One region of the Geobacillus sp. E263 genome, then DNA from elsewhere that is predicted to be linked to it. Evidence: riboswitches for the same ligand, from Rfam matches in the RefSeq annotation. Region 1 holds a riboswitch; each other region holds the start of a gene.
The links. Region 1 has a riboswitch for S-adenosylmethionine ahead of FNL97_RS10245 (Na+/H+ antiporter NhaC family protein). Riboswitches for the same ligand answer to the same signal wherever they lie in the genome.
Positions count from the first base shown of each region.

Region 1 (3,281 bases):
TATATATTGAAAATATAAACCCCGCCTTCCTCCACAGCTAAAGCAGTGGGCTTCCGGCGGATGTTCTCGTGAATGACGAACATCCTTTCTCAGCTTAAAAATCTGTGCACACTGGTTTTGGTTTCTGAAAGCGTTCATAATGAATAAAACCAGATTGCAATAGTTTATAGGAGCTCTTCTCCCACTTTACATCTAGATACTAACACACAAGATCATTCATTGATATTGCTTGGTTGTCTTTTTGGATGAACAATTCTTCATCACCTTTCTAAACGACCGTTTGTGTTAATCATATTCTAAGTCAGACCCCCCTATAAAGAAAGGTCTCCACATCAGAGACCTTTTCATTATACCGCTTTATTCGCTTGTAAGTCTGCCTTTACTTCTTTTTGTGTTTTTAATTTTGGAAAGTCAAACACAATCGCAATCATGCCACAAACTCCAATTAAGAATGGGTAGAACGAATACTGCAAAATACTTAATGGTGAAATGGAAGCAACACCTGCTGCCACAAGCATTTGCGCACCATATGGGATGAGCCCCTGGAAACAGCATGAGAAAATATCCAATATGCTGGCAGATTTACGCGGATCAATGTCATATTGATCAGCAATGTTTTTTGCAAGTGGACCAGCAATTAAAATGGAGATCGTATTGTTTGCTGTTGAAAGATTGGTTAAACTCACTAATCCCGCGATGCCGAATTGTGCCCCTTTTTTTGACTTTACATTTCTTGTTACTAATTGAAGTAAATAATCGATTCCACCGTTATGTTTAATGACTTCCACCATACCGGAAATTAAGATCGCAAGCAATGACAATTCCTGCATTCCGGCGACCCCGTCACCGATGGCTTGAATGAGGCCCATTGCACTGTAGCTTCCATCAAGAAGACCGATGATTCCTGCTAATAAAATACCGCCTGCTAACACGACTAGTACATTAACGCCCATTAATGCTGTTATTAATACACCAAGGTAAGGTAAAATTTTCATCCAATGAAAAGATTGATTCGTAATTTCCGCTTGCTCTCCAGCAGTAATGGCCCAGAATAGAACGATGGTGATGATTGCCGCTGGTAAAACAATGAAAAAGTTCACCTTAAACTTTTCTTTCATTCTTGTATTTTGTGTACGAACTGCCGCAATCGTTGTATCAGAGATAAAAGATAGGTTATCTCCAAACATAGCACCGCCAATGACAGCTGCCATAGATAATGCCAAAGAAATATCGGTTTGTTCACTAATTCCGACTCCAATCGGCGCTAACGCTACAATCGTTCCCATGGACGTTCCCATCGAAATGGAGATAAAACATCCAATGACAAATAGACCGGCTATTAATAAATTTTGCGGAACAACGGAAAGAGCTAAATTAACCGTTGATTCAACAGCCCCCATTTTTTTAGTTACTTCCGAAAATGCTCCTGCTAATAAGAAAATGATGACCATTAACATGACATCGGCATTTCCAGCCCCTTTTGTGAACACTTCCACTTTCTTCGTTAAAGACTCTTTCCGATTCATCATCAACGAAATACTTGCCGCAATCAAAATTGCTACAATGACTGGAAATTTATAAAAATCGCCTGTAACCACGCCTGCACCAATGAATAACACTAAAAAGACCACAAACGGAAATAACGCAAATAGATTGCCTTTTCTTAACTCCACTCTTTCCACCTCATTTTATGTTTTTTTGAAGGAGCTTTCCACTTAGAGAAAAGGCCTCTTCTTATCTGAACATAAGAAGAGGCCTTATACGTATCTATATAAGAAACCCTTCTTATCTTTCAAGCACAATGCTTGCTGGATTTGGCACAGCACTCGAAAACGAGTCCGCTGCCGAGACTTCTTCGGGCCAGTCCCTCCGCCTCTCTAGATAAGAAGATGAGCGGTTGTATTTCGTTATATAAAACAAATAAAAGATTACAACATATTCATCTGTTACGCAATACACCTTGAAAATGTCTTATTTTTAAAAATTTTCAACAAATATAAAATAATACTTGTGTAACATCAATAATATGCAAAAATCCCGCGGCTTTTCACCGCGGGAGAAAGGTGCCAATAGTTTATTCTGGTTTATAGATCCCATATTTCACAATCTTAAGATAATCATTAAGTTCCTTTATTAAAGACTCGGGATTATGAATAAAATCAAATTGCTTATTTTTGTAGAGAGTCAGATACTTATTCGTCAGCTGTTCAACGATAAACATCGTCATGCGGATCGCGGTATCCACGGAAATATCCTCTCTAAGTTTTTCCGTTTGGATCAGATCTTTAATATAGACATGCTTCAGCAAAAAATCTTCCTGATAAGCTTCGTAATGTTTCTTAATAATTTCTTCCATTTCCTTCTTTACTGCCACTGGAGGATTAGTAAAGGCATCCGTAATAAACTGAGTTTCTTGGAGATACTGAACCGTTAGTTTTTGTTTCAACAGGACGATTTCTTTGATCCTTTCAAAGAAATCATCAGATTGGATTTTTTCCATTTCTTCCATTGCTAGTTCCGTCAGAAAGTCCTTCACATAATTCACTAAATAAAGGTATAAGTTTTTCTTGCTCTTAAAATAATGAAAAAGGATTCCCTTGGAAATTCCCGCCCGTCTCGTAATAACATCTGTAGAGGCTTTTTCATAACCATTCTTCACAAATTCCTCGATGGCCACTTTGATGATCAAGTCTTTTTTCTCTTTAGGCTGCTTTTCAAATGCTGAATACAATTTTAACACCTCTAATTTCATTAGACTGCAATATCTTTCTTTTTATATACCATATATGAAGCGAAGATACTAATCAAAATAACCGCAGCCATAATAAAGATATACAAAGGCTCAATCTCGTTATCATTAATAATGGAGGCGGCGTCGACATATTTAAACGGGCTTATATATTTTAGGAACTCTAAGTCTTCCGATATCCCTGCCATCACATTCATAAAGTAGGCAGCTAGGACAATCCCCAGTGAGATCGAAAGGATGTTTCTTGTTTTTTTCATCATCGACGACAACATAAACGCAATTGCACCGAACGTCAAATGAAGCAATATCGTTGCGGCGATTAATAAACTAAATGTGTCTGTCGGGACATCCGGGTCTTTTGCAAATTGAAATCCAATGATGCTTGCTACGGCTGAAACTACGTTAAAAATCAAAATATTTACCAAAACGGCCAGAAGTTTTTCCGTTACGATTCGGCTTCTTGTGACAGGCTTTGATAACAAAAATTCAATCGTTTTTTCATTTTCTTCTTTGGCCAGAATATTGGATGCAA
Region 1 covers NZ_CP041632.1:1,980,291-1,983,571, forward strand. The annotation lists gene FNL97_RS10245 (Na+/H+ antiporter NhaC family protein) at 348-1,673, opposite strand; SAM riboswitch class I at 1,783-1,888, opposite strand; gene FNL97_RS10250 (TetR/AcrR family transcriptional regulator) at 2,075-2,752, opposite strand; gene FNL97_RS10255 (DUF2705 family protein) at 2,752-3,281, opposite strand, start outside.

Region 2 (3,281 bases), 640 kb from region 1:
CGATTTTGCGCAGTTCCTTTACAATTTCTTTAATTTTCTGGTCGTCAGCTTCAAAAGGCTCTTTTAAGGTTAAATGCGGCGGAATGAGGGCGTAATGGCTGTCGTAACGCTTTCTATAGGAATTGGCAAAATCTTGTATTCGCTTCGAAGGAAATAAAGCAATACCATATTTCATAAAAACCCCTCCTTATGATAAGTAGTACTTAATTATAACAAAATTCCGAAGAGCATAGTAGTGTTTACAAAGAAAGGATATGCGCGATTGCACGCGGAACGTCAGGCTGCCAATATGTCCATGCATGACCGCCATCAAATTCGTTGTATTCATACAAAAATCCTTTTTGAATAAACGCTTCACGCGCCTTTCGATTTGGAGTGATAAAATCGCGCACATTTCCGTCCGTCGTTTTCACTGCTGTTTCGTTTGTACCTACCGAATGGTAAATTTGCAATAATGATGGTTCTGTAAATTGTAAAATTTGTTCGATGATTCCTTCATCGATATATGGCGACTGCATCGCAATTTTTCCAAATGTATGCGGATACAATAATCCTGCCATTAGTGATACAGTGCCGCCAAGGGAATCGCCGATGAGCGCGCGTCCTTTTCCGATTTGGTACGTAGGAAACGTTTGATCTAAAAACGGAACGAGCTCATGTGCTAAAAAACGCAAATAACGGCTGTTTTTCTTTCCGTTTGGATGATATTTCTCATAGCGGTCCTTAACATCGCGATATGGAATTCCGATGACAATGGTGCGGTCAATCTCGCCGTTTTCCATCAGTTGTTCAATAACGCTTTTTATTTTCCCGTACATAAAATAATCTTTCCCATCCTGAGCGATAAGAAGAGAATACTTATGAAGCGGGGAAAACGAACTTGGCAAATAGGCAAGCAGCGTTATTTCCTCATCCAGCTCATCGCTATAAATAGTGTAATCATGCATTGTCCCTTTTTGTAATGCCATGATGGATCCTCCAACAAAAACAGATTCACCTGTTATTGTACCATATTTTTGTAAAAACATGTTAACAAACACAGCAGATTATGATGAATATTTACATAAAAAAGCGCCGGGAGTTTTTCCAACGTATAAAAACAACGTGTCAATTTGAAAAATTTAAAAAATTTCTTGCAAACTTACGATAAATGAGGTACATTTTTTAGTAATCAGAAAAAATGAATAGTGAAGGATGCATTCTTATCAAGAGAAGTGGAGGGAACTGGCCCTATGAAGCTTCAGCAACCAGCCAATTTTTGGCCAGGTGCTAAATCCAGCGAATTGAATTTTTTCAATTCGGCAGATAAGAAGAAGCACTGATCGACGTATGGAAAAGTCTTCTTCTTAGAAGACTTTTTTTATTTTATAGAAGAGGGAGAGATACAGATGGAGAAAATGGAAACGTTATTGGCGCAAATCGGAAACCGCAGTGACACGGTCACAGGAACGGTCAATCCGCCCGTCTATTTTTCGACCGCGTACCGTCATGAAGGAATCGGGAAGTCTACCGGATTTGACTACATTCGTACCGGCAATCCGACGCGGAAAATCGTCGAGGAAGCGATCGCAAAGCTAGAAGGAGGAGACCAAGGCTACGCGTTCAGCTCGGGCATGGCGGCCATTCAGACGGTACTTGCGTTATTTGAAAGTGGGGATGAATTTCTCGTTTCCTCCGATTTATATGGAGGTACATATCGCTTATTTGAACGCGGCTGGCGAAAATACGGCTTGTCTTTTCATTATGTAGATTTTCGCGACATACGATTAGTAGAGAACTACATCACTGAAAAAACAAAAGCGATTTTTTTAGAAACACCGACGAACCCGTTAATGCAGGAGACAGATATTGCGGAAGTGGCAAAACTGGCGAAAAAACATGGGCTGATTCTCATTGTTGACAATACGTTTTACACGCCAGTTATTCAGCGCCCGATCGAGCAAGGAGCCGATATCGTCATCCATAGTGCGACAAAATATTTAGGCGGCCATAACGATGTGTTGGCAGGTCTCGTCGTTGCGAAGGGGGAGGAACTTTGCAAGCGGCTTGCGGAATATCAGAACGCAATTGGCGCTGTGCTTTCACCGTTTGATTCATGGCTGCTTATTCGCGGCATGAAGACGCTGGCGCTTCGGATGCGACAGCACGAAGAAAACGCGAAGCGAATCAGTGAATTTTTAGCGGCGCATGAAGATATTACTGATGTATTATACCCGGGAAGAGGCGGCATGTTATCGTTTCGTTTGCGCGAAGAAAAATGGGTCAACCGCTTTTTGCAAAGTTTACGATTAATTACATTCGCCGAAAGTTTAGGTGGAGTTGAAAGTTTTATTACGTATCCAGCAACGCAAACCCATGCCGATATTCCAGAAGAAATCCGAATCGCCAACGGTGTCTGTAACCGGCTGCTTCGTTTCTCTGTCGGCATCGAGCATGTCGAAGATTTAATTTCTGACTTATCGCAAGCGTTAAAAAGTATGAAAGAGGTGTAGGGAGATGGAACAACACGTATCTTTTCAAACGAAACTGCTCCATAATAAATGGAAAATGGATCCTCAAACGGGAGCGGTCAGTGTGCCGATTCAGCACGCTTCCACGTTCCATCAATTTGATTTTGACACATTCGGCAAATATGATTATAGCCGCTCAGGCAATCCGACGCGCGAAGCGTTGGAAGAGACGATTGCGGCGTTAGAAGGAGGGGTGCGCGGTTTCGCCTTCTCATCCGGAATGGCGGCGATTTCCACCGCTTTTCTCCTCTTGTCCAAAGGCGATCATGTGCTTGTGACGGAAGACGTTTACGGCGGTACATACCGCATGATTACCGAGGTATTGAGCCGCTTTGGCATTGAATATACGTTCGTTGATATGACGGATTTGCATGAAGTAGCTTCCCATATTCGCCCGAATACAAAAGTCATTTACGTTGAAACCCCATCGAATCCGCTTTTAAAAGTGACCGATATTCGCGGGATTGTGAAGCTAGCAAAAGCAAACGGTTGTTTAACATTTTTAGATAATACGTTTATGACTCCCGCGCTGCAACGTCCGCTTGACCTTGGCGTCGATGTCGTCCTTCATAGCGCGACGAAATTTTTATCGGGGCATAGCGACGTTGTTGCCGGGCTTGCTGTTGTCAAAGACGAGGAACTTGCCAAACAGCTGTACAAATTGCAAAACTCTTTCGGAGCGGTGCTCGGCGTCCAAGACGCATGGCTTGTGTTGCGCGGATTAAAGACGCTGCACGTCCGCCTCGAACAATCGTCGCAATCCGCGCTTGC
Region 2 covers NZ_CP041632.1:2,616,931-2,620,211, reverse strand. The annotation lists gene FNL97_RS13395 (YjcG family protein) at 1-175, opposite strand, end outside; gene FNL97_RS13390 (GTNG_0744 family esterase) at 240-968, opposite strand; SAM riboswitch class I at 1,200-1,312, shown strand; gene FNL97_RS13385 (methionine biosynthesis PLP-dependent protein) at 1,389-2,492, shown strand; gene metC (cystathionine beta-lyase) at 2,497-3,281, shown strand, end outside.
Region 2: it holds a riboswitch for S-adenosylmethionine, as region 1 does, so the genes downstream of both, FNL97_RS13385 (methionine biosynthesis PLP-dependent protein) here and FNL97_RS10245 (Na+/H+ antiporter NhaC family protein) in region 1, are expected to answer to the same signal.

Region 3 (3,281 bases), 550 kb from region 1:
ACGTTCCTTCGTAAACGCGACAAATTCGCGAAACCCGTCACGGATGCGGGCATTTTGTAAAATGAAATCGACAATCTCTTCTTTCCAACCCGATGGAAGAAGGGAAAACATCGCGCCAACCCCTTCTTGCACCGAGATGCGCTGTGATAATATATCGTCTTTTAACGTTTCCCACTCCGGCGGCGCAAACCGTTTCATAATCGCGATAATGTTGTCATTGTCTGTAATCGTCCCATCAAAATCACAAAAGATGATTGGTTTTGTCATGATGTCACCTCTACTGCGCCCCATAAGTCAATCGCCTTTCGCAATGCCTCATTTTCGCGCGCTGCTTCATGAAGCGATTTTCCGGCAAGAGCCGCATCGATCGCAGCGCGAAATGCTCTGCCGCCGCCTGTCGCTCCGTCTGGATGTCCGTGTATGCCGCCGCCTGCATTGACGATGCTATCTATGCCAAAATCGCGGAACAATAATGGCACAAGCCCTGGATGAATGCCAGCTGACGGAACTGGGAACGACCGTTTAAACGGCTCCTTATCATTCGTTAACTCCTCGGCAATGCCAAGCGCCTCTTCTTTATCAAGGGCAACGCTTCCGTATGGCGATGGAAAAAGCACAAAATCCGCCCCAACAAGGCGAAGCAATTTGCCAAGCAGCAAGGATGCTTTTATTCCGTAAAACTCCGATGGAGTAAGCGCCCCACTGAATGCCGGATGAGCCATGATCGGAATGGTGATCTCATCATCTTCTCGCAACCCTTGGAGCACATCCAAACCGTACGCAAATACGTTAAATAACAATACATCAGCTCCTAATTCGACTGCGCGTTTTGCTTTCTCCTTCAATTCGAACGTTTTTCCAGTCAAGTTCACCGCATATAACGTCCGTTTTCCTGTCTTTTCGTACACTTCGTTTAACACCGCTTTTCCAGCCGTAATTCGCTTTTCAAACGGCGTTAATTCGTTTTCAAACAAAATTTCATCGTCTTTCACCAGATCGACCCCGCCGAGCGCTTGTTGTTTCAGCTGCTCGGATAAGTAAGCTAAATCGCGGCCGATAACCCCTTTAAAAATGCTCATCAGAAGCGGACGGTCATATACATCCAATTTTTTACGGATTCCGTCAATGCCAAAACGCGGGCCAGGAAACTTTCTTTTCCATTCGTCGGAAAACGTTAAATCTAGCAATCTCACTTCTCCATCCAGCGACAATTTGCCAAACACCGTCGTTAAAAGCGCCGGAATATCCGCGCTAAAGTTTAAGCTCGGGTACGCAATGCGAACGATTCCACGCTTCAATCGTTTTCCAAAGTAACGGTTGACGCGTTCGCTCTCCTCGAGTTCTTGCACGCTTACAACTACTCCTTTATGCTTGCGCAATTGTTCCTGCTCAAGAAGCGGCAAATCCGTCCACGAACCAACGGTCAGCCCAAGCGCGATTCCTTCCGCCTTTTTCTCTAAATCTTTTTCATCGTGAATAAGATATGTGGCAATTACTTGACTCATGATCATCCCTCTTTTCTGTTCATCCATCAAAAAAACCTCTTCATAAGAAGAGGCTTTATTTATTCACGCTCTTCTTATCTCTCAGCGTTTCCGCTGCAAGAATTAGCACCGTGCTTAACCATCGTTAAGCCGGTTGCCGGGCTTCATTGGGCTTGTCCCTCCGCCTGCTCTTGATAAGAATGCTTGCAATATCGTATTCACTTTTCAAACTATTCTCGCTCGCAAATTTAATTTGAATTATGACAGTATTTTTTCGCTCTGTCAATCATTTTTTAACCCATTTTAGAAAAGACCAAGCTTCGCAATCCGTTCCGCCGCTTCTTGCAGGCGGGATTCGCTTGTTAATAATCCGACGCGCACATAGCCTTCGCCATGCTTGCCGAATCCAATTCCCGGCGCGACAACGACATGCGCTTTTTCCAGCAAATAGTCAGAAAAACGCTCCGATGTCCATCCGTTCGGCACCGGAAGCCACGCAAAAAATGAACCTTTTGGAGCGGCAACATCCCAGCCAATTTGCCGCAACGCGTCAATAAGCGTATTGCGCCGCGATTCATACAGTGCGACAAGCTCTTCCACGCAGCGCTGCGAAGAAAGCAATGCGGTTGCCGCCGCTTCTTGAATGGCGCCAAACAAACTCACATATAAATGGTCTTGCAGCAAGTTAATCGCCGCGATCACACTCTCATTTCCAACGGCAAACGCCACGCGCCAGCCCGCCATATTATATGTTTTGGAGAATGTATAAATTTCAACGCCAATTTCTTTTGCCCCCTCTGCTTGGAGAAAGCTGACCGGTTTTTTTCCGTCAAAGCCAATCGCACCGTAAGCAAAATCATGAACGACGCAAATTCCGTGTTTTGCAGCAAACGACACTGTTTCTTCAAAGAACTCCTTAGAAGCGATCGCCCCAGTCGGGTTATTCGGATAGTTTAAAAACATGATTTTTGCTTTTTCTGCGATATGTTCAGGAATTTCAGCATAATCAGGCAAAAACTGATTTTCCGCACGCAATGGCATCATCACCATTTTCGCACGGGCCAGCGCAATCCCCGACCAATAATCCGGATATCCCGGGTCAGGCACGAGCACAATATCGCCTGGATTGGCTAAACATTGCGGAATCTCTACAAGCCCTGCCTTTCCGCCAAACAAAATCGCCACTTCTTTTTCCGGATCAATGGCAACGCCGTATTCGCGTTCATAAAACGCAGCAACGGCGCGTTTCAAAAAGGAATATCCTTGAAATGGCGAATATTTGTGATATTTCGGGTTCGCCACCGCTTTTTGCATCGCCTCAACGATATGCGGCGGCGTCGGCTGGTCGGGGTTTCCTTGCCCTAAATTGATGATGTCATGCCCCTCCGCCATTTTTTTTGCGACTTTATCGACAAGCGAAGCAAAAAACTGTTTTGGAAGGCTCTGCAATAACTCGGATGGAGGAAACTGTTTCATCATGAACACCTTCTCAAAAATTTCTTGAAATTCTAGTGCAAAATCATATATCGTAAAAATCAAAATGTAAAGTAAAATTTTTTCGAGGTGAATGTTCATGACGATAAAAATCGCATGTCTTCAGCTAGATATCGCTTTTGGCAATCCTAATGAAAACGAACGGCGCGTTGAAAGAGAGATAGAAAAAATTTCAAAAAATCACCCAGATATTATCGTCCTTCCTGAACTATGGACGACTGGCTATGACTTAACCAGACTCGATGAGATTGCCGATGAGGGCGGTATGCGTACAAAAGCGTTCATTCAAAAACTTGCCAAGTC
Region 3 covers NZ_CP041632.1:2,528,864-2,532,144, forward strand. The annotation lists gene mtnX (2-hydroxy-3-keto-5-methylthiopentenyl-1-phosphate phosphatase) at 1-267, opposite strand, end outside; gene mtnW (2,3-diketo-5-methylthiopentyl-1-phosphate enolase) at 264-1,505, opposite strand; SAM riboswitch class I at 1,577-1,685, opposite strand; gene FNL97_RS13010 (pyridoxal phosphate-dependent aminotransferase) at 1,788-2,960, opposite strand; gene FNL97_RS13015 (carbon-nitrogen family hydrolase) at 3,058-3,281, shown strand, end outside.
Region 3: it holds a riboswitch for S-adenosylmethionine, as region 1 does, so the genes downstream of both, mtnW (2,3-diketo-5-methylthiopentyl-1-phosphate enolase) here and FNL97_RS10245 (Na+/H+ antiporter NhaC family protein) in region 1, are expected to answer to the same signal.